DNA from 2 places in the Paenibacillus pseudetheri genome. Region 1 is predicted to be linked to the other one. Evidence: riboswitches for the same ligand, from Rfam matches in the RefSeq annotation. Region 1 holds a riboswitch; the other holds the start of a gene.
The links. A riboswitch is a leader RNA that binds a small molecule or an ion and turns the genes downstream of it on or off. The one in region 1 is predicted to bind cyclic di-AMP.
Positions count from the first base shown of each region.

Region 2: it holds a riboswitch for cyclic di-AMP, as region 1 does, so the genes downstream of both, L1028_RS26930 (TrkH family potassium uptake protein) here and L1028_RS26335 (C40 family peptidase) in region 1, are expected to answer to the same signal.

Region 1 covers NZ_CAKMAB010000044.1:23,002-38,326, forward strand. Annotated here, with positions in the region: gene L1028_RS26325 (M1 family metallopeptidase) at 1-1,388, shown strand, start outside; gene L1028_RS26330 (hypothetical protein) at 1,400-2,230, shown strand; cyclic di-AMP (ydaO/yuaA leader) riboswitch at 2,445-2,583, shown strand; gene L1028_RS26335 (C40 family peptidase) at 2,637-3,065, shown strand; cyclic di-AMP (ydaO/yuaA leader) riboswitch at 3,424-3,565, shown strand; gene L1028_RS26340 (C40 family peptidase) at 3,571-4,062, shown strand; gene L1028_RS26345 (ABC transporter ATP-binding protein) at 4,321-6,135, opposite strand; gene L1028_RS26350 (radical SAM protein) at 6,301-7,431, shown strand; gene L1028_RS26355 (B12-binding domain-containing radical SAM protein) at 7,443-9,008, shown strand; gene L1028_RS26360 (hypothetical protein) at 9,014-9,163, shown strand; gene L1028_RS26365 (S8 family serine peptidase) at 9,246-10,367, shown strand; gene L1028_RS26370 (radical SAM/SPASM domain-containing protein) at 10,413-11,504, shown strand; gene L1028_RS26375 (radical SAM/SPASM domain-containing protein) at 11,524-12,858, shown strand; gene L1028_RS26380 (radical SAM protein) at 12,855-13,838, shown strand; gene L1028_RS26385 (GNAT family N-acetyltransferase) at 14,031-14,516, shown strand; gene L1028_RS26390 (c-type cytochrome) at 14,643-14,999, shown strand; gene L1028_RS26395 (4a-hydroxytetrahydrobiopterin dehydratase) at 15,086-15,325, opposite strand, start outside.
Region 2 covers NZ_CAKMAB010000046.1:25,943-41,267, forward strand. Annotated here, with positions in the region: gene L1028_RS26865 (SDR family NAD(P)-dependent oxidoreductase) at 1-117, opposite strand, end outside; gene L1028_RS26870 (chemotaxis protein CheX) at 146-601, opposite strand; gene L1028_RS26875 (LysR family transcriptional regulator) at 855-1,757, shown strand; gene L1028_RS26880 (histidinol-phosphatase) at 1,827-2,636, shown strand; gene L1028_RS26885 (NADPH-dependent oxidoreductase) at 2,735-3,475, opposite strand; gene L1028_RS26890 (GNAT family N-acetyltransferase) at 3,651-4,193, opposite strand; gene L1028_RS26895 (metallophosphoesterase) at 4,228-5,172, opposite strand; gene L1028_RS26900 (DUF3891 family protein) at 5,192-5,983, opposite strand; gene sdhB (succinate dehydrogenase iron-sulfur subunit) at 6,172-6,936, opposite strand; gene sdhA (succinate dehydrogenase flavoprotein subunit) at 7,012-8,754, opposite strand; gene L1028_RS26915 (succinate dehydrogenase cytochrome b558 subunit) at 8,824-9,489, opposite strand; gene L1028_RS26920 (LysR family transcriptional regulator) at 9,891-10,793, shown strand; gene L1028_RS26925 (potassium channel family protein) at 10,864-11,532, opposite strand; gene L1028_RS26930 (TrkH family potassium uptake protein) at 11,546-12,841, opposite strand; cyclic di-AMP (ydaO/yuaA leader) riboswitch at 12,976-13,156, opposite strand; gene L1028_RS26935 (CPBP family intramembrane glutamic endopeptidase) at 13,469-15,154, shown strand.

The DNA.
Region 1 (15,325 bases):
AAATATTTGCCCGTATGGGCGCATCAGGCAATTTCGTGATGGCTGGGCAATGGTTCCCTAAGCTTAGTGCATACGAGCCTATGGGAACACGTGGGGTTAAGGAAGAGGGCTGGGATTTGCATCAATATCACGGCACCTCTGAGTTTTACAGCGATTTTGGTATCTTTAATGTAACGATTGCGGTTCCTTCCGACTATATGGTAGCTGCGACCGGATTTCCTGTGAAGAATGCCAAGCTGAAGCAAGATCAAAAAATATATCAGTTCTACGCTGACGATGTCCATGACTTTGCTTGGGCGGCATCCCCTGATTTTACAGTAGCCGAAGAAGCCTTCTCTACGCCAGAAGTGCCTGGTGTACGGATTAAGGTGTATCTCGATCCATTGCACAAAGACTTAAAGGAGCGATACCTTCAGGCCGCGAAGGCTGCTCTAACCTACTTCAGCAAATGGTATGGTCCTTATCCCTACTCGACTCTGTCTATTATCGTTCCGCCTAAGGAGGGCAATGGGGCTGGTGGAATGGAATATCCTACACTCATTACAGCGTTTGGAGCCAAAGACTCTTCTCCTGACACCTCACTTGAAAGAACCGTCGTTCATGAAATTGGCCATCAATACTTCTACGGTATGGTAGCCAGCAATGAATTCGAGGAGGCCTGGCTAGACGAAAGCTTCACTTCTTATGCTGAAGACAGACTCATGGAGCAAGAATATGGCATCAAAACGAATCTCCCACTTCAGTCCAGCTTGGTGACCAAATCAGAGCCGCTAAATTTAGAGACATGGAAATATGCCGGGGCAGAATCCTATAGCCGAAATGTGTATATTCGCGGAAAGCTAGTACTCAAGGATATTGAACGCCAAGTAGGCACTAAAGCAATGAATAGCATCATGTCCACTTACGCACGTAAATTCCGTTTCCAGCACCCCACTACGTCTGATTTTCAAAAAGTCGTTGAGAAGGTAACCAAAAAATCGTGGCAGCCTTATTTCGAAGATTATATTTATGGTGGTGGTGCTCCTGATTTTTCAGTAGATACGATTACGATGAAAAAGAATGGCAACAGCGATGCTCAGAGCTACGAATCCATAGTGAAGATTACAAACAAAGGAAGCCATTACGTTGACGTTCCCATTAAATTCACATTCGCCGATGGCTCTGCTACAGAGCGGGTTTGGAGCGGTGAAGGAACAGAGGCTACATTCCAATTGTTAAGCGATAAGCTTCTTCTCTCTGCTGAGGTTGATCCTGAGCATACCGTTCTTTTAGAAAACAAACATCTTAATAACTTCAGACTGGCGGAAATAGAGCCTAAAACGCTCTCCCGCTGGACATTAAGTGTAACTAAACTAGTTGAAACCGTGCTCGGAACTCTTGTCTGGTGAGGTGAATGATTGTGAGAACATCGATAACCCGCGGCTGGCAAAGCATGAAGGAGCAATTTTATATTCTGATTCTGCTCTTCATCTACCGACTGCTCTGGGGCTACTTTATGTACGGCTTCATCCGGTCTGCTATCGTTCCAATTCTACTGCGCTATCCAGATAAAGACGCTGGAGGCAGCGGTATGGGCAGACTACTCTATTATGTCGAAGGCCAGTTCAGCTTGGACACAGATCCTACGATACGTACTTGGTTATGGATGTTCCTAGGGCTTGTTGTCTTACGACTGCTACTCTCCCCCTTCATAAGAGCAGGATTACTGCATGAACTCCATCAGGAGCGAAAAGGAGAGCGTGGCCTGTTCTTTTTTCCCGGTATGAAGCTTTATGGCTTTCCAGTGTTTATCTTCAGTCTAATCGAATGGGTGCTGGGTCTACTTCCGTTATACTGGCTTGCTCCAAAAATGTACGGGCTATTCTTATCCTCCTTTCTGAACTACTCTTTGTTACTTCATCTAGTTCCATACGTATTGGCATGGCTTATATACATCTTTATCGTGCGCCTGTTCCTTCTATATATGCAGTTTGGTTATACCAGCGGCACGGGGATGTTCTCCTCCTTATTCATTTGCTTGAAGTCGCTGATTCCAGCAATAGGCATTTCAATCATACTTGGTGCAGCAGGCCTGGTCCTTTTGCTAGTGTGCGGAGTAACGGGTATCTACTGTCCTGGCCTACCAGCACTTCTTATTCGTCAACTTTCATCACTGCCCTCAACACTCTTCAAAATGTGGGGAATTTCAGCTCAATATCATCTATGGCGCAGTAAAGCATTTCCACAATAATTTGAAGCATTACAGAACATAATATAAGAGTCCCGGTTCCTGAATCAGGAGCTGGGACTCTTTCGCGTTATAGACAAATTATGAGGATTTGCAAAATCGTAAAGACTTTGTTACAATAAATCCTGTTCCATTGGTAACAAGTTTGTAATCATTTGAAACGATTTCTACATAACTTCATGTATTTGTCGTAGTCTTGTCGATAAGTCACTGTCTGGTGCATAAAACGCCGAATTCCTTGCACCGGGAAGTGGGGGAACCATATTTTGGGTGAATTGATCTCGCTTTGCAGTGATCATAGGGGAACCTTCTACCGAATCCTTAAGCTAACCTCACAGGCATTGGAAGGGGTACAAATTTTTTGAAGAACTTAAGAAAAGCATGCGTCGCTGCGGCGCTAGGACTTGTGATGGCGTTCTCTATTGGTGGAGGAAGTGCCTTTGCAGACTCTAAGATGGACAGTGTTATTTCAAAGACTGTTGGAGTTGCCTATAAAACCGGAGGCACTAGCACTGCCGGGTTTGACTGTTCTGGATTCACTACGTATGTATACAAGAAGGTGGGTCTTTCTTTGCCCCGTACTTCAAAAGCTCAATATAATGTCGGAACTCCTGTTGCCAAAAGCAAATTGCGTTCAGGTGACCTGGTTTTCTTTAACACATTGGGCAACGGCGTATCCCATGTCGGCATTTATGTTGGAAACGGAAAATTCGCACAATCATCATCTTCATATGGCGTGACCATCACTTCACTTAGCCAGTCCTACTGGGCCAATCGCTACGTTGGTGCTAAAAGAGTAATGAGTACTTCCTCATATCAAGCTGTAGCCTACGATTAATACTTCCCCACAACTATAACCTCACAATTACATTATATAGACCTGGGTTTGATTATTGACTTAATCGAATCCAGGTTTTCTCTTGCCTTACTATATTCTTTACACCACTAGAACGGACTTTAAACACTTTTATTTGATAAAAATTTCAATAAATACAAAAATTAGTTTAATATTATCGCTTACATATGCATTTTGTCTTTAAAAAAACGAATTTTTTTGCATGATTATGTTAAAAACGATTGCCAAGCGGCACTCTGTTTGTTACAATAACTGCAGTAAGATTTTAGTAACATTTTTGTAATCATTAAGTTGTTATTTACAAAGGTTTTGTCATGTATTGATTACAAGCTATCCTAATCAACAGTATCAGCCGAGTTTCCTAACTATTAGGAAAACGGGGGAACCAACTTTGGGTGAATTGACCTCCATTTTTAGAGGGGTCATAGGGGACCTTCAACCGAACCCTTAAGCTAACCTCGTAGGCATCCGGAAGGGGTATAAACTTTTGAAGAAGAAGCTAGCAGCAGCAGTACTTAGCTTTTCCATTATTTTCACCATCGGAGCAGGAAGCGCTTCCGCAGATTCCAAAATGGATAAAGTGATCGACAAGACCATCGGAACTAAGTATGTATCCGGCGGCATCTCCACAAATGGATTTGATTGCTCCGGATTTACAATGTATGTGTTTGATAAAATTGGTATCAACCTACCACACCAATCAGGTTCCCAGTATCAAATGGGTACTGCTATCTCCCAGGATGATTTAAGATCTGGAGATCTTGTATTCTTTAATACAAGTGGTAAGGGTGTCTCCCATGTCGGTATTTATGTCGGTGAAGGCAAGTTTGCACATGCATCTTCCTCACGCGGTGTAACGATTAGCTCCCTGAGTGATAGCTACTACGTGAAACGCTACATCGGTGCTAAACGGATTATGAGCACGGATGCTTATCATTCTGTTGCTTCTGAGACAGAAGATAATGATGATGTTCAATAAGTAAATCGTACATAGGCTCTTTTCCAAGATGTTGATTCTTGGGGAAGAGCTTGTTTTTTTGTCTTATTTAATATTTACCCCTCTCAGAATTTGTAAAACATGTTTCTTTTCATGACCTATGCAGTTAAAAATAAAATTATACGATTATTTTGGCCATCGCATTATTTAATGCTTCTTGGGGTTACACATAAACATCATAATTACCAGGTGGTACCTACGAAAATGCATAACCTAAGTCTTTAAAGGATTCAGACAAACTTAACCCAGCGTGTGATCCTGCATATCACGTTTCATCCCGAATTGTCTTTCATATAGTTCTTTATATACTCCATCCCTCCCTAACAGGTGTTCCTTATCACCTTCTTCAGCAATCCGTCCGTCATTTACAACGATAATATGGGATGCGTTATTAATCGTTGAAAGGCGATGTGCAATAACTATACTTGTCTTATTCATCAATAAATAATCCATTGCCTTCCGAATATAGTACTCTGATACCGCATCAAGAGATGAGGTTGCCTCATCCATTATTATAATTGGTGGATTCTTCAGCAGAACCCGAGCTATAGAAATCCTCTGCTTTTCCCCTCCAGACAATTTAACTCCACGATTTCCAACTACTGTATCATATCCATTAGGGAGATTTATAATGAACTCATGAATATAAGCTGCTTTACAAGCATTTATCATCTCTTCTTTCGGAGCACTGTAATTAGCATACTGTAGATTTTCCTTTATGGTTCCATTAAAAAGATAAGTCTCTTGAGTAACAAGACCGATTTGAGAGCGTAACGATTGCAAAGTCAGCAGACGGATATCGATACCTCCGATGGTTATGCTCCCAGAATCAATATCATACAAACGTAAGATTAAGTTAGTAATCGTCGTTTTGCCCGATCCGCTAGCACCGACTAGTGCAGTCATCTTTCCGGCGCTTGCAATGAAAGAAATATTTTGCAGTGTCGGATTTCCATTTTGATAGGAAAAGGTAACATTCTGAAATTTTATGTCTTTAATGACATTATTCTCAATGGCAACTGCATGTGGATGATCGTTAATCTGGAGCTCCATATCGAAGTACTCAAAAATACGTTCGAACAGAGCTAAGGATCTTTTTATATCGATATACAGACTAGTCAATTGATTAACCGGACCATAAAGTCTTCCCAGTAATGTTACGAAGGCGATAATAGCTCCGATAGTTATCTCTCCTTGAATAAACAAATATCCACCATACAAATAAATAAGCATCGGGCCAATACTTGTAAAAGTAGTCATGACCATTATGAACCAACGCCCAGCCGTCGACTCCCTAATTTGTAAACGTGCCGATTCAGCGTTAACCGCTTTAAAACCTTCGTATTCCTTCTCTTCTCTGGTAAATAATTTCATCAAAATATAACCGCTGAAGCTCAGTGTTTCCTGGATAATTTGATTTTCCTCTGACATCTTCTCTTGAGTCTGTTTTGCAAGCTTCCAGCGGATCTGACTCATTTTACGAGTAGGAAATATAAACAGAGGAACAGCAAACATGCCTAACAGTGCAAGTTTCCAATTCATCATTATTAGTGCAATAGCTGTGCTAGATAAGACGAGGATGTTATTGAAAAAGCTTACAACCGTGCCATTAAATACGCCCTGTATTCCTGAGATGTCGCTCGTCATTCTAGTAATAACTTCACCTTGTTTGACAGTAGAAAAAAACTGTAGCGGCATTTTTTGCAAGTGTCTGTACATTTGATTTTTCATATCATACACAATGTTTTGAGAGATGAATGCATTTAAATAACTTTGCCAAACCCCTAATAAGCCAGAAACCATTGTCGTAGTCAGGGATGCGATAACCAGTAAACATAAGAATCTTAAATCTTTCTCTGGAAGAGCCTGATCGATAATATATTGAATGAAGATGGAGGGCAATATTCCAAGCGAAGAGGTTAGACATAATATGACCATCACAAGTAGCGTATGCCTCCAATAAGGCTGAAAATACTTAGATATTCTAATAATCAATGCTTGATTAAGTTTTATTGCACTTTCATGATCATTAAACTTCATACGTCCCACTCTCATATTGCGATCCCATCCTCACTTGATGAAGTACGTAAACTTAACCCTACTACTCGATTGATATATTTTATATAAAAAAATTGTAACGGATTAGGATTTATGTCACTGACTACACTCACTTACAACTATTAGTATTTTAATTACATATTATGGATTGGAGGCTTAGCTATGAAACTAAATCTTTTTACTACAAATGCCTGTAATTTGAACTGTACATATTGTTACGAAAAAAATAAAAATAACTTAAAGATGTCCATATCTATCGGAAGACAAGTTATAGATTTCTTTTGGGGAAAAGTCAAGGATGGCATTTTTAATATTAATTTTCATGGGGGAGAGCCCCTGATTGAGTTTAGCCTCATAAAAGATTTGGTCCAGTACATAAATGAAAAATCCCGAGACCAAGAACCCCACTTCATCATCGATTACTCATTAACTACAAACGGCACATTAATCACCAAAGAAATTAGCTCGTTCTTTAAAGAAAATAAATTCAATATTCGGTTGAGCCTAGACGGCAATCAGGAGGCTCAGGACCTACATCGAAGAACTCACGGCAATCAAGGAACCTTTGACAAGGTTATTCAAGGAGCAAAATTACTGAAGGAAGATCATATTGATTTTGCCGTAAGAATGACCGTAACACCGGATAATGTTCACTTTCTTGTAGATAGTGTGATATGGCTGATTAATAATAACTTTGAAAAAATAAATATTGTCGCCGATGCATTTGCAGATTGGGATAAGAACTTTGTAATTCTAACAAACTCATTCAAGCGCATTAGAGATATATATTTAGAAGCTAGAAAAGAAAAACGGATCGTTATTAATCTTTTTGACGGGAAGTACTCTTCCTATATGCTCCATAATCCTCCGTTATTTTGTAATGCCGGTTCGGGCAGCTTTGCAATCAGTACATCAGGTCTAATCTATCCATGTGTTTATGTAGTTGACATTGAGGAGTTCTGTATTGGCGATCTCAGTAGAGGAATTTCCCCATTAAAAAGAAAGCGATGCATCGAAAGTTGTTTGAAAAGAGAGGATAGCTGTGGCGACTGTACCATCCAGGGCTTTTGTCACGCTAAGAAATGTGGATTCCTAAACTATTCCACAACCGGATATCTAGACGATCCCAATCCCTTCTTATGTAAACATGAGAAACTATTGTACAGGATGATCAGTGAGGTATTTGATCAACTCTATGGGTGGAAAGATCATCAAATCATTGGAATGCTCAATAAATTAAAGACATTCCCCCATATAAAGGCCAATGAGGATATTGAAAAATATCTATTATGAAAGGGGTTTTTATGACAAAAATGGATGAATATAGAGTCGCGCTGATTGTTCCTTTATTTTGTGAGCAGCAGGATTTCTCAGATATGGTTGTTGAGTATTTAGGATTTGGTTACATAGCGTCCTATTTGCGGAATAAAGAGATCTTAGTAGACATCATCGATCCATTTGTTCAGAAGCTCACTTCTGAAGAGGTTGTAGCAAGGGTATTACACGGGAATTACAACCTTTTAGGATTCACGCTTATGTCTTCTGATTACCTTAACGGTATGCAGAAAATTCTGAACCAGTTACCTATTGATTTCATCTCAAATGTTCACATCATGGTTGGAGGATATTATCCGACCTTTCAAAAACAAAAACTATTTACAGTCGAGCCTCGAATTAATTCATTAATAGTTGGAGAAGGCGAAGTTACTATAGCTGAACTTGTCGATAGACTAAGAACTAAAGAAGACCTACGCGGTATTACGGGATTAATTTATACGGAAGGAAACGACATTGTTACGAATAAAAGTCGGGCGTTAATGTCAGAGGAAGAATTAGATCGACTGCCGCTTCCTGCCAGAGATCATATTGACACCATTATCAAGAATAATGGCAGTATTCAAATTTTATCAAGTAGAGGATGCTTCGGGCAGTGCACCTTCTGTGCTGTTAATGTTTTTTATGATGAACAGCCCGGCCGAAAGTGGAGAAGTAGAAGTCCAGAGAGTGTAGTTAAAGAAATTGAGGAACTTGTATCCAATTACAATATTACTTATCTGCATTTCTCAGATGAGGAATTTGTTGGACCTGGCAAGAGAGGTAAGGAACGCGCAAGGAAAATTGCCGAATTAATCTTAAAAAAGAACATTAATATTCGATTCAGTATGTATTGCCGAGCAGATAGTGTTGAGGCGCAAACCTTTGAAATCTTAAAACAGGCAGGACTAGATAGTGTCTTCCTTGGTGTCGAGTTCGGTGTACAGAAGTTATTGGATTATTACAAAAAAGGGATTACTTTGGAACAAATTAAGAAGGCACTTTTCACTCTAGAATCACTAAAAATCAAGATCAAAATTGGCTACATTATGTTCGAACCAACGATTGATTTGGACTCTTTTAGGGAAAATTTAAAATTTTGCTATGAAAATACGAAGTTTACATTGAGAAGAGTAGTGAGCCAGTTAGCAGTCTACCCAAATTCAAAAGCGTACTGGACATTGCATTCGGAGATTGAAATGGATGAACAGATGTCTTTTGATAGGTTGTTTGGAGATCACTATAAATATAAATTCAAACACAAAAAAACTAATTTCTTATACAGAATACTAAAAGAATGCTTGGGTGTAATCTCGCCTTCTAAGAAATACCTGGAGATATTGAAAGAAACATCATTAGGTAAACGGGAAATTATGATTAAGGACTGGGCAACTGATGTGTACAAGATGATTGATGCTATTGCCGCTACCCTTATTTTGGAAACGAACTTATCTGAAGAAAATTTTAATAAATACTGCTCATATTTTAAAAACGAACTACTGCTGTGGGATTCGGACAAGCATAAACTAGCCGTAGTTAACCAAAAAAGGAGGTGATAAAAATGGAAAACGAAATCCAAAATAATTTATCCTCTGCAAATGAAGTTGATGAAGAATTAGAAATCGAAGGTTATAGCACTTGTTATACTTCCGGCGCTATGTGTTTTCATGATTGCTTTTGGTCCACATCAATATTTTCTGAGTCTGATTAATAACTGAAGCACCATGCCGTTCGGATCCCTTGCGATAAGAACGGCATTCTTCTTTATCTAGTTGATTAAATGAGAGGATTCTATGAGAAAAATTAAAATCGCTTTAATCGATAGCGGTGTCGACATGAATCATGCCTGCCTATCTTCTAGAAATATAACGGGAATCCGAATAATTGAAGAACATGGGGATATAAGTTATAAAAATTTCATTTTTGATTCTAATGGACATGGGACTGCTCTAGCAGGAATAATTTACGATAAATGCAGTCATGTGGACTTGCTAAGTATCGCCATTTTGGACAACAACCTTAAATGCAAATTCAAGGTTTTAAAAGAAGCAATACATTTTGCCATTGATTCTAATGTCCATATTATTAATTTGAGTCTAGGGACCGTAGTTGATAGGCATCGGGAAGAACTACATAATCTTTGTAAAGAAGCTGTAAATAAGGGCATTCACATTGTTGCAGCTTTTAACAATAATACTAGTACAAGCTATCCCGCAGAATTCATGGATGTTTTTGGTGTGAGGAACGAATATATCATAGAAAAACAGGGATTTATTTTCGATTCTAATAGCCTTAATGTCTATACCAATGGCTTCAAACAGAAAGTCTATTCAAAAAACGATACAACTCTCTATTTGTCCGGCAATAGCCTTGCTTCGGCACATTTCTCTGGCATCTTAGCGAGTATTATGTTTACGGAGGAACGTAAGGATCGGGAGTTCCTTATCAATTATCTTACTGAACATAGCATGCGATTATCTACCGTCAAAAAGAATAGGAAGGAAAGCCTGGGAAAAATATTGGATATTCAAAAGGGACTGCTCTTCCCTGTAAATGAGGAAAACATTAACCGTATACGATTACATCAAAATGGTGACCCGGACATTGTTGGACTATTAGATTATAGGTATTTTCAATTCGACCATTACTGTGTTGAAACACAAGAAGGTATAAAGAACATTAAACTTTTCAGGAATATTGAAGAGGGACTAAAGGATGCCGATGCTCTGCTTATTGGAGACATTAGCTTTATTCCCCCAAAAGAAAGACACGACTTAGTGGTTAACTTAATAACATCGGCGATAATGCTAGGGAGGAATGTATTTACTAAGGAGTTGCTCCATACCGACGATTATAAGGATTTATATGATTTATCAGTAAAACAAGGGACTTTTATCAAATCTAAATATCTTTGATCTTTAAATCTTCTGTAATCTTAATAATCAGTGCAGGGGGAGCTTATGTATAAAGTTGAACTGGAATTATTGAAAAACTGCAATTTACATTGCGCATATTGCTATCAGACTCATTCCAATCAAAAAATGGATCCGGATATCGCAAAAGAAGCAATAGACTTCGGCATCAAGAATGCTAAGGAACTGCATGCAAAGCAACTTTTAATAAGTTATTTTGGGGGAGAACCTCTTCTGCGTATAAATCAGATTAGAAGCTTAACCGAATATGCCATATCATCAGCGCAATTGCATAATATAGATGTATTTTTTGAGATAACAACAAATGCGACCTTATTTAATCAAAATATTAATAACTTTTTCATCGAGAATAATTTCTCATTAAAAATAAGTTTGGATGGATCGCAATATTATCATGATTTAAATAGGTTAACCATAAACGGCGGAGCAAGCTATGAAGCGATAACAAAAAATATGGATTCTTTTATTACGTATCAAAGAACACTTAAGAAACCCGTGCAGGTAAGCATGGTTATTAGCAAAAATACTTATCAAGGATTCTTTTCAAATATCAAACATCTACTTAGCCTGGGATTCCGACTATTTGATACTACAATTAACTTTAATGATAACTGGTCTTTAGAAGAATTTAAGCAGTTAAAAATCGAATTTGAAAAAACTGCTGATTTTTATGCACAGAAAGCTAAGTCTGGGCAATGGTTCTGCTGGACCTTTATTGACAAAGGGATTAAACCTCAGTTAAGAACTAGGAAGAATTATTTTTGTGGAGCAGGAGCCACTAGTGTATTTGTTAATACAGCCGGTGACCTCTTCCCTTGCTTTGCTTGTTTTAAGGATGAAGCACTTATCGGAACATTAAGTGATGGCTTTCGAAACAAGAGCGTAGAGAGGTTTAAACACTACAAACGTAATTTATCAGATACATGCCTAAAATGCGAGATCAAACCCTATTGCACAGTTTGTGATTGTTTAATGATGAATTTGGAGATGACCGGGGATTTTCATAACGTTCCTATGATATTTTGCGAGCTTGAGAAAATACGATATGAACTAATTCAAAAACTGCTATTAGACCCTGAATGGAACGAAGCATTTAAAAAAGTTACTATACCGAATTAAGGGGGCAGATGTGGCTTTGATGAAGTACACATGGAATCCAACAATAGATATTCAGTCTAGGGAGGATACATACCTATTTATAAACCCGGAACATGGAACCTGGTTAAAGTCAAAAACTAAGACTAAGCTTCTGCTTGAAGATATGATCAGTGGAAGGAACAGAAATGATATCTCGGAGCATACCAAATATTCTATACTCCAGCGATTCATTGAGTCAGGAATGATCATTAGAGATGGACAAGTTATGAGTACACGAAGCAAAAAGGATATAAAATCAGTGTATCTAGTTGTTACAAAAACATGTAATTTATCTTGTGATTTCTGCTCAATGGGCTCAACTCCAGCCAAATATGACCAGCTTAGCACCGAGGAAGTTAAGACGGCTATCGATAGACTTAAAGATTATTACATCGGCAGAATTGTTATTACAGGGGGAGAGCCCTTTTCTAGACGGGATATCCTTGAGCTAGTGGATTATATTCATGAAAAACTCTCCTGTAAAATAGTAATTTGCACAAATGGATTATTGCTTAACGCTGAAAAAATACAACAGCTTAGTGGCAAAGTATCCCGAATTGATATGAGTGCAGAGAATATATTTTCCAGTGTTAACAAATACGATGTTCATAAACTCTCCAATTTAATACAGAACCTCCGGCAGCATAATATTAGTCTGTGCCTTTCTTACGTCCTTACAAAACAAAACCAAACCCATGTCTTTGCGTTTCTTGATTTCATCGAACTAACAAATACCATATTTTCATTAAAAATAGTAGGTCCCATTGGAAATGCAAGAGCGCATAAACATTTGTTTTTCTCCAGCGATTCCCTTACAGAAGCTTACAGTGTGATATTCAGATACATCTATAGGATGGGCTATCAAAGCGAGCCTTTCAAACGATTTCTAATTCAGAATCTTGTACCTTCTTACGGTTGTTCTGCAAGAAACAAAATGCTGAGTATTCATGTAGATAAAAATGTATATTCTTGTCATTCTCTAACTACACCCGAATTCTCAGTAGGGAATATTATGGAGGATACTATTGACAGGATTCTTAAACAAAGTTCTAGTAAGGCTGATTCCCTATTCTATAAACAGTCTTTTGAGATAGATCAAAGAACGGTCTGTGCTGATTGTAATGTTAGATATTTTTGTCAAGGATCATGCTATGCAGAAATGTACAACAACGAAAGAAGAAAGGGCATACTACCTCCTGAATGTGGAATCAAAAAAGCAGTGCTTATTTTTAATATTTGGCACTATGATCATAAGCAATCTTTTCTGGATAATCTAAAAGTGTTCATTGACCTCCTTGAGTCTACCAAAAAACAAAAAAACGAGGTAATGCGATGAATATACTAGTAAATAGTTATTGTAACTTATCTTGTGGGTACTGTTTCGCCAAAAGCATGTTAAAAGATGACTCTATTCCTCAGAACATGTCAGTGGAAGATTTTGAATACTGCTTAAATTTTCTGAAAGATTCAAAGTTAAGCCAACTTCGTATCCTCGGGGGAGAGCCAACTGTAAGCAGCAAATTTCATGAATACTGCGATATTGCAATGACCAGAGATCATATCAAAAGAGTTTTACTTTTTTCAAATGGAATAATACCTGAGCACTCTATGGAATCAATTATAAAGATGAGATCAAAGAAAGCTATTGATATCCTTATCAACGCTAACCCCCCCGAGTTTCTACTGAGCAAATATAGTAAACTGGAACAAAGTATTCAAGTGTTACTTGAAAATAAAATTGAGGTTGTACTTGGCGTGAATCTTTCAGGCGAAAATTTTGATTATAGTTACATTCTGGATTTGTTAAAAAAGTATAAGCTTAAAACGGTGAGATGGGCTATTGTAGCCCCTACTAAAACTGATTTAGACATGTTTGAACCGCTCCAATATTATAAAAAGCAAATCCCAAACGCTTTACGATTTCTAAAAGAGTGTTATGAACTAGATGTTAAACTTGTCTCTGACTGTAATGTAATTCCTCTATGTGTGTACGACGATGCTCAGCTAAGAGAAATATCAATTTACAATCCATTTTTCTTAAACTGGAAAAGGTGTGTGCCAGTGATTGACGTTATGCCTAATTTATCTGTTATCAGATGTTTTGGAACAAGCGCTATCATGAATACATACTTAAAAAACTTCCATAATCGAAATGAACTCATTAAATACTTTACGGAGAATATTGATAATAAACTTAATGATGTCTTATTTTCCGATGAATGTAAGGATTGCATTTTACACAAAAAAAATCAATGTAGTGGAGGATGCCTACAATTTCAACTTCACAAAAAGCAAAGTTCATTATTAAGTATATAAACTAATTCACTGTCTTAAATTTGAGCTGCATGGTCTAGTTAAACTCTATGCAGCTCGTTTTGCTTTTACATTTCAAATCAGAGCCTTTTTGATATAAACGCCCCCATTTATCCCTTTACGAGCAATTCCTCCACCTTTTTGTATATAATTAGTTATAAAGTTAAACCTTCGTGAAAGGAGGTCCTTGACCTTATGATAAATCCCTCTGTTGCTTTTCATGTAGCGCCTATGGAGACCAGTCACGCGGAAGAGATTTGTAACTGGGATTACACTGCTCCTTATAATATTTACGGCTGGATGCCGTGGGAGCAAATGCAGGCTCTTGGAATCGAGTTCGGTGACCCTCAGCTACGAAATGAGCAATATGTCTCCATATTAAATGGGCAAGGGACTTTGTGTGGATTCGCGCAGTTGTTTCCAATGGAAGGTGTTGTTCGCTTGGGAATTGGCATGCACCCTGATCTATGCGGTCAAGGTCTAGGAAAAATATTCGTGGATACAATCGTGCAAGCAGCCTTAATTCGTTATCCTGAGCATGAGATTGATCTAGAGGTAATGACCTGGAACCAGCGGGCGATCCGGACTTACCAAAAGTGTGGATTTACAATTACCGATACGTATGAGCGCCTAACCCCCACAGGAAACAAACCTTTTTATTGCATGGTCTATGACAAATAATATTAAATTCCATATTTTTAATGATTTGATGGCATTGTCGTTCATTTTTTTGTCACAAACCCTATGATAACGCTTCACCTTGAGCTATAATGTAGGGAGCAGCTTACATAGAAGGGACGAACTGGGATGCAGAAATGGATCATGAGCGGTTTGTTTTTTGCCGCCTGTGCCTTTGCGGTAGTACTTATGTTTACACTTCCAGGTAAAGAAGAGGTAGCTGAACAGAATAAGCCGACGATGCCGGAAGTCCAATTGGATGCGGCAAAGGCGGAAGCAACCGTGAAAGCCAGCTGTATCACATGTCACGGTGATCAGCTTCAAGGTGGAGTTGGACCCAGCCTTCAAAATGAAGGCGGTCAGCATGATGCTGAAGAAATCTACAGTATTGTCACTAAAGGACGCGGTCAAATGCCTTCCTTTAAAGAAAAGCTAGCCCCTGAGGAGATTGCAAACGTCGCCCTTTGGCTCTCAGAGAAAAAGTAACTACCTAAGCAACTAAAAACGCCCGTGCCAGAAGATAGTTAGTTCACTATCTGCGCACGGGCGTTTATTTATGAGTTTGGGTGACACTAACGATTTTTCTCAAAGGCTTCATTAAATTCATGTACCTCTCGAATATCTAGAGCTGTAATACCGTCTTCCTCATTTGATTTCAGTCGTAAAGTCACTGTCTTATAATCAATCGTAATATGTGGATGGTGATCAAAGGCTTCTGAAATGGTGGCAACTTCATCAACGAAAGCAATACCCTTCATATATTGGCTGAACATATATTTTCGCACCATGGTATTCTCTTCCAGCTTCCAACC
Region 2 (15,325 bases), on a different contig from region 1:
TTCGGAACGTGCCACAAGGATTGGAATTGCACCTTGCTTACTAACCATTTGTGCGGTTAATGCACCAATACCGCTGGATGCTCCTGTAATCACAACAACCTTATCTTTAAGTACCATAAAAAGTATTTCAGCTCCTAACTCTTGCCTAAGAGATCATCACCTGAATATCCATCTCTCCAACCCCATCCATCAACAATGGAATACTAAGTGCTCTGCGAGGCAAAAAAGACATGCTCTCAAGCTTCATAATTTGGGGAGGACTTATATCCACTGAAACTCCCTGATTATATAGAATCGTACTAGCATTTCCACTGATCATATTGCCCAGCTCTGAAATTGCACTCTGACCCATCTCATCCATCTCCGTAATCACATAGCCGCCCATCATAATCGATACCATTCGCAAGGCTACCTGCTCTGCGATACCAAATATAATATTTCCGCTCAGCTGGCCTGTCATTCCCACTTGAATCCATATATGATTATCGATCAGTTCAATTTCTTTGATGCCTAAATTCCCAGTGGAAGGCGAGACCTGAATCACTTGTTCTATAACTGTCCGTGCAGATTCTAAAAACGGATTAATTACTTCTGCTTTCATGAAAGTCCTGTCTCCCCCTATATCGTGCTTTAGTCATATACCAAAAGTCCCAAGTAATATGGATTTATTATACTTTATATATCGGCACAATTCAGCAAAAATTAATGTACATGTCGAATTCGAACCCCAGTTTGTTTATGTTGCAACATTGCTCTGTCGGGTATTATCTCCTATAATTTAAATCAAATGCCAACATGGAACGTAATATTTCACCCCATCACTTTCATATTTGCTTGTCCAAAGGAGGTATTCCATGAACATCAGCCAGCTGGAGACACTAATAACGATCTCCAAAACAATGAGCTTTCGCAAGGCCGGAGAACTGCTTAACTTGACACAACCAGCAGTTTCAGCACAAATCAAGAGCCTTGAAGAAGAGTTCAAAACACAGCTGGTTGACCGGAACCAGCCTGTTACGTTAACCGATCGAGGGACTGTATTTCTGGAGCATGCGGAACAAATTGTGACGATTGTCGAGGAGCTTAAACAGAGACTTGCGGATCTTGAAGATAATCCCCAAGGACATATTATTCTCGGCACTACTACCTCTATCGCCATTCAAATTTTACCGCGTATTTTATCCTATTTTAAAGACCAGTTCCCTCATATTAAAACATCTATTTCCTCTATGTCCTCGTCTCAAATTTATCAGCATGTCGAGAATGGCATTGTCGATGTCGGCATTGGCTATTTGATCGGACGTAGTCCGAGCATGACTACTTCCATTCTTTATTATGATACATTCGAGTTGGTGGTCTCACCCAGACACCCCCTGGCTCAAGTAAAGACTGCAGGTATAGAAGCCTTAAACAAAACCCCGCTAATTCTGCTCTCACCGGATACAGTGGGCCGGAAATTTGCCGACGAGGTATTCTCCAAGCATGGCATAGAGCCACAGGTAATTATGGAACTGACCAGCAGCGAGGAAGTGAAACGGATGGTAGAGCTCGATTTAGGTGCAGCCATTATTTCCAAGCAGTCAGTGACCGCTGAGGTGCGAGCCGGTTCCCTCAAAATTGTGCCTATTATTGAATTGGAAGTCACGCATCCTGTAGGCGTCATAACGAAGTCTGGAAAATATGTGAACTCAGCCATGAGACAGTTTCTTAGTGATCTCAAAGGTATGCCGGAGACACAATTTATTGGGTCTGAATAAAATACACCAAAAAGTGGAATCGATACTTCTGAGCTAATTGCATAACCTTGTTTAAAGGAGTTGATCTTGATGAAATTTGACCTGCATACACATCATTTTCGCTGTGGCCATGCCGATGGAACGATTAGAGATTATATCGAAGCTGGAATTTCAGCGGGTCTAGGGGTAATAGGCATTTCAGACCATACCCCTTATTTCGGAAGTCCTTCCGAGCAAGCTTTTCCTCTAATTGCAATGAGTAAGTCCGAATTATCAAATTATGTTGAGGAAGTCCTCTCCCTCAAAAAAGAATACGAAGGTGTAATCGACGTTCTGCTAGGCATTGAATCAGACTTTTTCCCTGAGCATGCCGAACTTTACCGCAAAACATTATCTGCCTATCCTTTTGATTATGTGATTGGATCGGTACATAGTGTTGGTGGCGTCAGTATTTTTAACAAGAGGCGCTGGAAAGGGCTTAGCAAGAATGAACAGATTCGTGTGAAGTCTGATTATTACCGATTGATTGCTGATTCCGCCCGCAGTGGCATGTTCCAAATTCTTGGACACATTGATGCGATGAAGGGAAATTATCCTGCTTTTTCAGAAATCCCTGCTCCAAAGCCAATGGATGACTGTCTGCAAGTAATTAGTGAATGTGGCGTGGCGATCGAAATTAATACCTCAGGCGGAACCAAACTGGTTGGCGGTTGGTATCCATCAGAAGATATACTGGAGCGTGCAAACCATTTTGGCGTAGAGGTTACTTTTGGTTCGGATGCGCATAAGCCGTCCCGGGTCGCAGAAGACCGAGATGCGGTAGCTGCACAGCTAAAAGCGATAGGTTTTACACATTGGGTTTATTACAAGCAGCGCGAGAAAATTAAAGTTTCACTGTAAAGATTTCTTATATTTAAACAAATGCACCAAGCGTTATTGGTTTAGGGGTGGAGTTACCCTCCGTTAAACCAATCTCCGCTTGGTGCATTGTCGTTTATTTATAGGTTATCGCAGGTAAACCCTTGCTGCTTCAGGGTGCGCTTCGCATCCCCATATTCCGGATTGATATCGTAAAAATGAGCAATCGTACTCGTCCAATCTCTCTCCGTTAATCCCTGCTGCTGCATATATTCACGGTGGGTTTGATTATACGCCTCCAGGAGACCTTCCACATCCGGATTGTATTGTTCCTCATGAAACACCGCTTCCAGCGGCAGCCGCGGCTTCTGTACGGCCTCTTCGGCTGGATATCCGACACAGAGCCCGACGATAGGGAATACGTACTCCGGCAGCTTCAACAGATCAATAACGCCTGCTGTATTGCGCCGGACACCCCCAATAGGGATGATCCCGAGCCCCATGGATTCTGCCGCTGCAATCGCGTTAGCCACTGAGATACCGACATCTGTAGCTCCAACGAGCAGAGCATCTACATCTTTTACCGCTTCAAAAGACTTGTTCTCCACTCTACTTGCTAATTTCGCTCTATAGAAGTCCATGCAGAACACCAGAAAGACGGGGGCTGCTGCTACATGCTTCTGATTGCCGCACAAGACCGAAAGCTGCTGCTTACGCGCAGGATCCTTGATAGCTATAATGGAGACCTGCTGTCCATTAACCCACGAGGGCGCTGCTTGGGCAGATTCAATCATTATCTTTAGCTTACCCGGCTCCACTTGCAGATCAGAATACTGCCGGAAAGAACGGTGATTCATTAACGTTTGTATTACATCATTCAAGATGTTTACGCCTCCTTCTCAATTCATTCGACTGTTTGTTAATCATAAACGATCGGATTAGGTCCTGACAAAAAAATGGACCCGAATCATCGGGTCCCAAAGCAGTTATATTTTTAAAAGGGGGTCATGTACTTAGTTTAACCGGACACTGTTAGAGTTTCATAACGGCATTATTTCATTTGTGTAACAATGTGAATACTTTCATTACATCGTCCAAGGAGCCTACTCTGGGCATCACTCGCTCCAGCATCATGCCGTTCTTAAGCATCACACGTTCGGATCTAATATTATCTCCTCGGCAGCGCCCTTCGATCCGTGTGATCCCAAGCGTATGAACACTGTAATTTATGAATAAGCCAACTGCCTCTGTCGCCAATCCGCCTCCCCAGTACGCCGGATCTAGCATATATCCTAAAGTGGCCTTGCCCTCACGGCGGTTCCAATGCTGTAAAGCAACAATACCGATCAACTTCTGCTGCTCCTTCAAATAGATTCCCGCATGTAACGCGCAAGGATCGAATGCGAATAACATCCGGTTCACCAGCTTCTCCACCTGAGCAAGTTCTGATCCAGCTCCGATGCGTATTTGAATATGAGCCTGCACTTCTGGATGGGAGAGCAGTTGTTGCAAATGACAAGCATCCTCGGGCGGAATCATCCTAAGGTCAACCGCCACACCTTGTTGCGTCTGGAACGATACTGCCTCATAAGTGCTCATACTCTCTCCTCCTCCATGCAGCTAAAATATCAGTCTATTCATCCGATGAATGGTGCAATGTCAGCACCGTTAATTCAGGCCTACATAGAAAACGAAAAGGCATGACTGTTTCGCCAAAACCTCTATTCACATACACTGGCATGCGCTTGGTATCTGTATAATACAATCCATTTATGTACTTTTGGGACCCATAAGGGGTGAATGGCGCACCTACAAACGGCAGGCGAATCTGTCCCCCATGGCTGTGCCCGGATAGCTGTAGGTGAAATGAATGAGCCTGTGCTATATCAGCATAATCCGGTTCATGCATCATCAGAACGGTAAAGGTTCCTGCAGGCACACCCCTGAGTGCCTTCACAGGGTCAGGCTCGCCATGTAGCAGATCATCCAGTCCGGTCACAGCCATAACTGCTCCGCCTCTTTTTAGAAGATAAGATTCATTCCTTAGCACCCGGAAACCAGCAGATGTAAACAACTCGATAATCCGCTTCGTATTCTTGAAATCATGGTTGCCTAGGACCGCATATTTTCCTAGTGGAGCACTCAGCTCTGCCAATACAGGTATAGCATCTACAAGATCCTCAGGGTTGCTGTCCACGATGTCACCTGTAAAGCATATAAGATCCGGTTCCTCCTTAGCTATACGCTCTGCAAGTCGAGCCAGATCACGGGCATCCTTATTAAACCCAAGGTGAGTATCACTGAAATGGACAACCTTCATGCCTGAAAAAGCAGAGGGAATATCTTTGAAGGACAACTTCAGCTTAGTAACCTGAATCCAGTTTGGCTCCCCTTGCCAAGCGTAACCACTTGTGAGGACGCCTGCGCCGATTACAGTAGCCGCACCTCGAACCAGGAATTGCCGGCGGGTCATTGTTGTCTTGCCCTTAGATCGACGTCCAGAGGCGCTAGAGTGGGTGTCTTTACCTGAATGATTATTTTTCTTATTGGGAGAAGCCCCAGACGATTGTATCTTCATACGGAGTTTCTCCTTCCCTTCAGCTTTCGTTTAGAGCCGTCAGTACAATTCTACATTCTTCCTCTGGCGTATCCCTGTATGCAGGTGCGATGCCTCTCTTAGCAATTTCTGATTGTTGGACTCGTTTCAGCATAAAGGCTACTTCCACCGTCTTCTTAAAGGGAAAAGGATCCAGCACTAACGTTGACTTATCTTTCCACTCCACGGTTATCGTACGACCTGACGTAAAACTGAAATCTTCACTGCCAGAGAATCCCTCACGCCACCATGGATGCTCCTCAGATTTCGGGCTACCCGGTTCATTTAAAGCCAAATATAGGGATAAGTCATCGCAGAACTCCAAAAGACGGGCATCATAATACAACTCATCCTCACCAATCGGTTTGGATACTTCCAATTCCCGGTGAATACGGGATCTACGTTCCTCTTCATGCTCTTGATATAAAGTCAGTTCTGGATAATCCAATCCCGAAATCTTAATGAGTCGTTCAAAATGCAAGCTGCACAAAAGCGCTCCGTAAGGTGTCCGCGCCTCGATCTCATCAAGTCCCCGCTTATAAAAGGTCAGCTTCGGCACTACAGGAAAATCAATAAAGCTGTAAGGCGCGTGTTCCGCATCGTTCCAAAAGGGCGTCTCATCCAGATCAATCCAGCCCCGGTCATGTTCAGCTACCGCCCAAAGCACCTCGTCCCGGCGCCCCTCTTCTGGCACATGTTCTTCCTTGAACCAAATGGCAAGCTCTCCAGCTAACTTCCCGTGATCATGCTGTTTAACCATTACAATTGCTCCATCATGCTCCCGACAAATCACGATTATTCCTCCCTGTTGATCCACACCTAACGTACGTTAACAATGGATATTATAGCATATGCTATTCATTCTTCTGAGCTAGACGAATTTCCTATTCCCTACCAATTATAAACAAAAAAGCTATCCTCAGCGAATAAAAATCCACCACTCAGGATAGCTCAATATTAAAGATCTGGCGGTACTACTTATTACACACCTAACCAGCGTTTGAACATATGTTTTGTCGTCTGCTTATTAATTTCTGCAATGGAGGTGGTAAGAGGAATCCCTTTTGGACAAGCGCGTACACAGTTCTGTGAGTTACCACAGCCGTCAATACCGCCATCTTCCATCAATGCGTCCAATCTTTCATCAGCATTCATTTCACCCGTAGGATGAGCATTGAACAGGCGTACTTGAGAGATGGCTGCGGGTCCGATGAAATCCGTCTTCTCGTTGACATTCGGACAAGCTTCCAAGCATACGCCGCAAGTCATACACTTAGATAATTCATAAGCCCACTGCCGTTTCTTCTCCGGCATCCGTGGTCCCGGCCCAAGGTCGTACGTACCATCGATTGGAATCCAGGCCTTCACTCGTTTTAGAGCGTTAAACATCCGGGTACGGTCAATCACTAAGTCACGCACCACCGGAAAGGTCTTCATCGGCTCAATGCGTACAGGTTGCTCCAGATTGTCTATAAGCGCTGCGCAGGCTTGGCGAGGTTTGCCGTTGATCACCATCGAGCAAGCTCCGCATACTTCTTCTAGACAGTTGGAATCCCAGCACACCGGAACGGTGCTATCACCTTTGGCATTCACTGGGTTACGCTGAATTTCCATCAAAGCACTGATTACATTCATACCCGGACGATAAGGGAGCTCAAATTCCTCAACATAAGATGAGCTTTGTGGATCGTCCTGGCGGGTGATGATAAACTTTACGTTTTTGGGAGCTGTAGCAGTTTCCGCCATAATGGTTCCCTCCTCAAATTACCTGATTTTATTTCATTAAGCTTGCCTCGCAAGCTGTTTCACTGTTGGGAAAGATTAATCCTTCGAATAATCACGGACCCGTGGAGGGATCAGTGAGACATCGACTTCGTCGTAAGAGATTTGCGGACCGTCTGCAGTCCAGGCTGCTTTCGTGGTCTTTAAGAATTCCTCATCATTACGATCCGGGAATTCCGGCTTGTAATGAGCGCCGCGGCTCTCGTTGCGCATAAGCGCTCCCAGTGTCATCGCTTCAGACAGCTCCAGCATATTCCACAGCTGACGGGTGAAGGCCACACCTTGGTTATTCCAGCGCGATGCATCATTCATATTGATATTGCGATAACGCTCTTTAAGCTCTTTAATTTTGCCAATGGTCGCTTCCAGCTTTGGATTGTGCCGCACTACGGTCATATTGGCAGTCATCCATTCGCCCAGTTCCTTGTGAATCACATAAGCATTCTCTGTACCTGACATCGCTAGCAGAGACTCATATTTGTCCGTCTGCTTTTTGTGGAAGCTATCATATACAGAAGAGGAGATATCTTGTGATGATTTCTTCAGACCTTTAATGTATTCAACAGCCTTTGGTCCAGCAACCATACCACCGTAAATGGCAGATACCAGAGAGTTAGCGCCTAGACGATTCGCTCCATGATATTGATATTCACATTCTCCTGCCGCAAAAAGACCAGGAATGTTCGTCATTTGATTGTAATCGACCCACATGCCGCCCATGGAATAGTGCACAGCCGGGAAGATTTTCATCGGTATTTTACGGGGATCATCCCCCATGAATTTTTCGTAAATTTCAATAATCCCGCCAAGCTTCACGTCCAGCTCTTTCGGGTCCTTGTGAGAGAGGTCCAAATACACCATGTTCTCACCGTTAATGCCCAGCCCTTGATCCACACACACATTAAAAATCTCACGTGTAGCAATATCGCGCGGCACCAAGTTACCGTAGGATGGATATTTCTCTTCAAGGAAATACCACGGCTTTCCATCTTTATAAGTCCAGATGCGGCCGCCTTCACCACGTGCTGATTCCGACATTAAGCGGAGCTTGTCATCTCCTGGAATAGCCGTTGGGTGAATCTGTATAAATTCTCCGTTGGCATAATGCACACCCTGCTGGTATACCGCACTTGCGGCTGTGCCCGTATTAATTACGGAGTTCGTTGTTTTACCAAAAATAATACCAGGCCCACCGCTAGCCAAAATAACAGCGTCTGCGGGAAAAGTCTCAATCTCCATCGTCTTGAGATTCTGGGCACTTATGCCGCGGCATACGCCTTCGTCGTCGATGATGGCCGAGAGGAACTCCCAGTTCTCACGTTTCGTTACAAGACCTTCGGACTCCCAGCGGCGCACTTGCTCATCCAGCGCATACAAAAGCTGTTGGCCTGTCGTTGCACCAGCAAATGCAGTGCGGTGACGCTTCGTTCCACCGAAACGACGAAAATCGAGTAATCCCTCAGGTGTGCGGTTGAACATTACGCCCATCCGGTCCATAAGGTGGATAATACCTGGTGCCGCTTCGCACATCGCCTTGACCGGTGGCTGATTCGCCAGGAAGTCACCGCCGTAAACGGTATCATCGAAATGCTCCCAAGGGGAGTCGCCCTCCCCTTTCGTATTTACCGCGCCGTTGATGCCGCCTTGCGCGCAAACGGAGTGTGATCTTTTTACAGGCACTAATGAGAATAATTGAACATGTGCACCGGACTCCGCTGCCTTGATGGTAGCCATCAGGCCGGCCAGACCGCCACCCACGATAATGATATTTGCTGTTGCCATGATAAGTTCACTCCCTTTATCGAAAATATCAGAAAGGATTCTGGAATCTAGTCCTGAGAGGATAATTACTTAGATGAAAGTCTTTATGGACTGAGCTATGGAAGCTGCGGTTTGAAATTCAGCATCACGGAAAGTGACTAGCGAAATGAGGAACATAAACGTTACAAGAACAAATATACCGAGACAAAGGTAAGAGGATACCCGCTGTGAACGGGGTCCTACCGTGATTCCCCAGCTGATCAAGAAAGACCATAGGCCGTTTGAGAAGTGAAAGCATGCTGCAACGATACCGATAATATACAGTGTCAACATCAGTGGTTGAGTCACGATATCATGCATCAGGCCACCCAGCTCTTCATGCTCTACACTACCAACTGCCACCTGAACCCGGGTTTGGAACAAATGCCAGATTATAAAGACAAAAGTAATAATTCCTGTAATACGTTGCAGCGTATAACGCCAGTTTCTTTCAATGTTGAAACGGTTCAAGTTCGGCTTGGATTGATAGGCAATATACAGTCCGTATACGCCATGGTACAGCAGAGGAAGCCATATACCGAACAATTCCAGGAAGAAGACAAGCGGCAGGCTATTCAGCCATATCACGCTGTCAGTGAAACCGGAAGCGCCACCCTCTACAGCCGCAAAATTCGTCATCATGTGCTCAATGAAGAAAGCTCCAAGCGGGATAACGCCTAGCAAGGAATGAATCTTTCTGGAATAAAATCCTTTCATACATAGTAACCCCTTTCCGATTAAAACAGCGTTTTCATTATTGTGTATTTACCGCCGGAACTACATTTGACACAGGATAACGTAGACTATGAAATGACAAATCGTCTATATTTACCGCTATCCTTGGTTTCCCGGACTTTGTTTTCTTTTTCACAAAATGTGAATATCTTGTGTCACTTTTCATGTTACTCCTTTTTCCCTTATAAGGGAATTGCAATCTAATTATTAAACGTTATACAATAAACGCATAAGAATAGATTTTATATGATAATAATTCTCATTTAGAGAAACAACATTTTCCGACAAAACTTTTATTCCCTTATGGGGCATGAAGTATTGTCTTCATGGCTATGAATTTCGTCACTGCTGTTTATAGATTGCACTACGAGAGGAACATAAATATGTTTGACGATTTAGATATTTTTGCAGCGGTTGTGGAGCACTCCAGCTTGAATCGGGCCTCCCGCCAGCTCAATCTGTCCCAACCTGCCCTATCTCGTAAGATCTCCAAGCTGGAAGAACGGCTGGGTGTCGCGCTATTTAATCGTTATGGCAAGCGTCTGGAGTTAACCGAGGTTGGGCGTCTTACTTATTCCTACGCACTTGAACAACGGCAGCAGCGCTCTAAATTTCTGGAGGCTTTGTCTAAATACAAAGAAGGCGAGCCAAAGCTCGTCACCTTAGGGGCGTCACTTACCTCACTCCAGACCACTCTGCCTCCACTAGTTAACGCATATATGGAGAAATACCCAACTGCGGAGCTGAAGCTAATCACAGGCCGAACACATGAAATTGTCTCCTCTGTCAGTGAAGGAAAGTCAGATATTGGTCTGATCGCTTCCTCTATTCAAGAACCTGGACTGCGCTGTATTTCTCTGTTTGAGGATCAACTTCGACTGGTTGTTTCTGAGCATCATCCTCTGAATCAATCTACCAAGCTAACCATGGATGATCTCTCCCGACTGCCTATGATCCTCTTCTCCAAAGGCACCTGGTACCGCCGTCTAACGGACGATCTGTTCCAGCGCTGTGGAATTGATCCAGACGTCCGTATGGAGATTGACTCCTTCGAAGCCATCGTGCGGCTTCTGCCGACAGTCAATGTAGCAGCGTTACTGCCCAAGTCTTATCTACGTCCACAGTTGTTAAACGGTGGCGGGCTGGTCTCTCTGCATATTAAGGAGCTGGAGCAGACTCAGCGAACTACCTGTCTAATATACCGTGACGATGGAAGCCTGAGCACAGCGGCTCGAAGCCTCGTGCAGGTTACAGAAGAGATGTTTCTGACGGAACGAGAGAAGTAATAGCTGCCTCTTTCGTCTACCTAAATTTAAAAAGCCCTCCGTGCCCTATAAGGACGGAGGGTTTAACTATTTAATCTTTGTTTACAACTTCATCCTCAAATCGATCAATGCTTTCATTAGAACCAATGAGTACCATAACGTCGCCCTCACTCAAATGATCATGTGCCGTCGGAGCCACTATAATTCCACTTTCCCGGTTCAGGGCAACAATACTGCAGCCATATTTCGCTCTTGTATTTAAATCTGACAAGCTTTTCCCGTTCATGCAAGACGGAACGGTTAGCTCGACGATTTTATAATCCTTGGACAGCTCAATATAGTCCAGCAAATTGGGTGTCACGAGCTGATGTGCTACACGAATGCCCATATCCCGCTCTGGGAAAATAACCCGGTCCACGCCCAGCCTGGACAACGCACGACCATGAAGGATCGAGATCGCCTTGGCTACTACTTGCTTGACTCCAATCTCTTTTAACAAAATCGCCGCCAGAATACTTCGTTCCATATTGTCGCCGATCGCTATAATCCCACAATCGAAGTTCCGCACGCCAAGCGAACGCATAATCCCCTCATCTGTAGCATCAGCCACTACCGCATGCGTCAGGTGATCACTCATTTCCTCTACGCGCTCCTCATGGTGATCAATGCCGAGTACCTCGTAGCCCATTTCCATCAGCTCAAGTGCAAGGCTTGAGCCAAAGCGGCCTAAACCGATTACTACAAATTGCTGTGCTTTCATTTCGGATTAACTCCTATCCAATAATTATTTTACCTTCTGGGTGCTTATACAATGGTTTACCCTGTTTTGGTCCTAGCGCATACACTAATGTTAATGGACCTAGGCGACCCGCAAACATCGTCAGACAAATCAGAATCTTGCCGATAACAGACAGTTCAGGTGTAAGCCCCATACTTAGTCCCACCGTAGCAAAGGCTGAGGTCGTCTCAAATAATATTGCTAAGAAATTACTATCCTCTGTTGTGGACAGTAGCATTGATACAGAAAGGACCAATAGTAAAGCCAGTAAAGTTAACGTCAACGCTTTATAGATACGCTCCTGCGCCAATCGATAACGGAACAGCACAACATCTTCACGCCCGCGCAGCATCGCGATTACTGCACCAATCATAATGGTAAAGGTCGTAGTCTTGACCCCGCCACCCGTTGAGCCCGGTGATGCACCAATAAACATAAGAATAACCATAAAGAACTGTGAGGCTTGCCGCAGTCCGGCAATATCCACCGTGTTGGCGCCAGCGGTTCGGGGCGATACGGACTGAAAGAATGCCGATAATATTTTGCCGCCGAAATTTAAATTCCCCAGTGTGCGCTGATTCGTAAATTCAAATATAAAAATAACCAAAGCGCCGATAAGAATAAGCCCTGCAGTGGTGGAGAGTACAACTTTGCTATGCAAAGATAATTTACGTTTGACACGAAACTCCACCAGATCCGACATGACAATAAAACCAATACCGCCAGAGACAATCAGAAACATCACCACGATGTTCACAAGCGGGTCATATACATAATCGGTTAAACTCCGGAAATCCCCGAAAATATCAAATCCAGCATTATTAAACATAGACACCGCATGAAATATTCCAAAATAAACGGCCTTTCCCAGTGGCATATCAAACGCCCAGCGTATGGACAGAAGCACCGCTGCACAGCCTTCGATGACCAAGGAATAAATAAGTACTCTCCGGATCAGTCGAACAATCCCCTCCATAGAGCCTTGGTTCATTGCTTCCTGAAGGATCAGTCTGTCCCGCAAGGAAATTTTACGTTTCATCATCATGGCAAATAAGGTCGCCATTGTCATAAACCCTAAGCCGCCCACCTGGATAAGCACCATAATTACGGTTTTCCCAAAAATGGTGAATGTCGTCCCGGTGTCCAGCACCACAAGTCCTGTCACACATGTGGCCGATGTTGCAGTAAACAACGCATCAATAAAACTCACAGCATTCCCGCTGGTACTCGAAATGGGAAGCATAAGCAGCAAGGCTCCAATCAGAATGATCGATGCAAAACCAAGCACCATAATCTGAGGCGGAGAGAGCTTCAGGAACTTTGATTCAGAAACCCTGCGAAACTGTGAAGCCACTACGCTCACCCTCTTATCTAAATTTAAAGAATTCCAACAAAAAAAGCACTGGAAAACCAATGCTACCCTTGGTTCCTGCAGTAAATTAGCCTACGAGGTTAGCTGACGGATTCGGACTGTGCAGGCTGCCCTATTCGTTCTAGAACGAAATTCACCCCTGATGAATAAAGACACCGCCTATGGCGTATACTCATCTTTTCATTACTTCTTGTGGTTCCCCCGTTTTCACCTGAAATTCGGCTATATACAATTGCATACAAATTATATATGTTATTTCGAAAAATCACAAAGACACTATTAATGGTGATTCATATGAAAAATGCGGTTTGGAGAGGATGTACCACTAAGAGTGCCTTTTCTCATCACTTTTCCGTGTTTTCCCTGCAATTGCATCGATTTTCATGAAAAATGAAGAAAAGATCACCTTAAATTCATGGTATATATTCAGTCACCTATTCTATAATATCTCTATTACCCATAAAAAGAATGTACGATTTTTTGTAACTATCATGGCACTAATACTATAATGGAACATAACATTGTCAATTTACAAGGAGGCGTTACATGAATCCCGTTGGCCAGCCCTTACAGCAACGTGCCCTCTCCAAGAGGCTCATCATCTCGGGCATTATCGGTCTTATTCTATTTATTATGTTTCAGATCGCCCCCTCGGTGCTAAATAGCCCTGCCGGGGAAGATACTACCGTTATCAGCAAGGCGGAAGCCCGCGACAAAGCGATATCATTCGCAGAACAAAAGCTAAACTATACCAAAGCACCAAATGATCAGTGGAATGTACTGTACGAAACGGACTCTTCCTTTTATGGATATATGTCCCGCGAGAAGCTTTTGGAGGACTATACAAAGAAGAAATTGGATCAACGATATCCTTTTGACATTTTCCGTGTAACACTTCGTCCTTCAGCGGAACAAGAGCCACTGATCTCCATTGACCTCAATATGTACACTGGCGCAGTTGTCGCCTTCACACAAGGTGCAGAAGGATCGGGTGCCGGATTACCAAGCAATGTATCCACCAGTGCAAAAGAAGAGGACAAGGGTACTACCTTATCACTTGCACAAAAAGAAAATCTTGCCCGTCCCTGGCTTCAGGAATGGGATGTGAATCCTGCCAAGCTGCAAATTGAATCGAATACGGGAAACTATGGGCTTGTGTATACAGATCGTTCCGTTCAGATCGGCGAATCCTTACTACACTATTATTTAAATTTCACTGGCGAACAGGTATCCAGCTTTAAAGCAGGATTCACTGCTCCAGCCTGGCATACCTCCTATGTGAAGGACCAGACCTCTCTCGCGGAAAAGCTTACATTATTCGGCTACGGTCTGCCTACCTTAGCTTTAGGAATTCTGGCACTCATCTACAGCATACTTAGAAGAGAATATACCTCCTTTAAGCGTGGAATATTCCTAAGCTCAGCTTATTTTGTAATCATGATGATCAGCACCTATAATATGCTCCCTGAATCCACAGGCGAAGGACTCGAGGCTCAGATCACTTCCGTCATTATGTTCATCATTTATGCCTTATATAGCCTCCTAATGTCCTCCCTGCTCTATTTTTCTTTAGTTGGAGGGGACGGCCTTTGGAAAAAAGAAGAGGGGATGAACCCATGGCCACGTGCTAAAGAACCTGGCTATGGAAAATATGTTCTGGATAGTATCCGGGCAGGATACGTCTGGGCATTCGTGCTGCTGGGAGTGCAAACCCTTATGTTCATCGTATTATCATTTACCTTGCAGAACTGGTCCACTACCGACGCTACTCAATCTCCTTACAACATGAGATATGCTTGGCTGCTGCCCATCGTTGCATGGCTCGCTGGTTTATCCGAGGAAGCTATTTATCGTTTTTTCGGAATCCCTATGTTGAAAAAAGTATTCCGTAGCACGTTCATTGCTTGCCTGATCACTACGCTGGTTTGGGCGTTTGGCCATACGTTGTATCCGATCTATCCCATCAGTTCCCGTCCCATTGAGCTGACCGTGATCGGTTTGCTCTTTAGTTATATTTTCCTTCGTTACGGCTTTATTGCCGTCATGTTCAGTCACGTCGTGTTTGACAGCATTCTGATGGGCGCTACGCTGATCTTTATGAAGGAAAGCGTGAATGTAGGGGCTGGTATCTTCGCGATTATCATGCCGTTCATAGTCGCCTATATCGTCTATCGGTTTAATCCACCGCAAAAATCAGAACCTAAGCCGGTTGAACCTACATCTGTAATTTAAAGAAGTAACGGGCGGATAACCTATAATTAAAAAAAGGTGTCACAGCAGAAAATGAACTGTGACCCGTAAGATGGAAACTTTGAAAAAAGTGCCCCTCTTACGGGTTATTTATGTTTTAATCGAAATATCGAAAAAACGGAGGAAGCCTTCATGAATAACAAAACAAGAGGA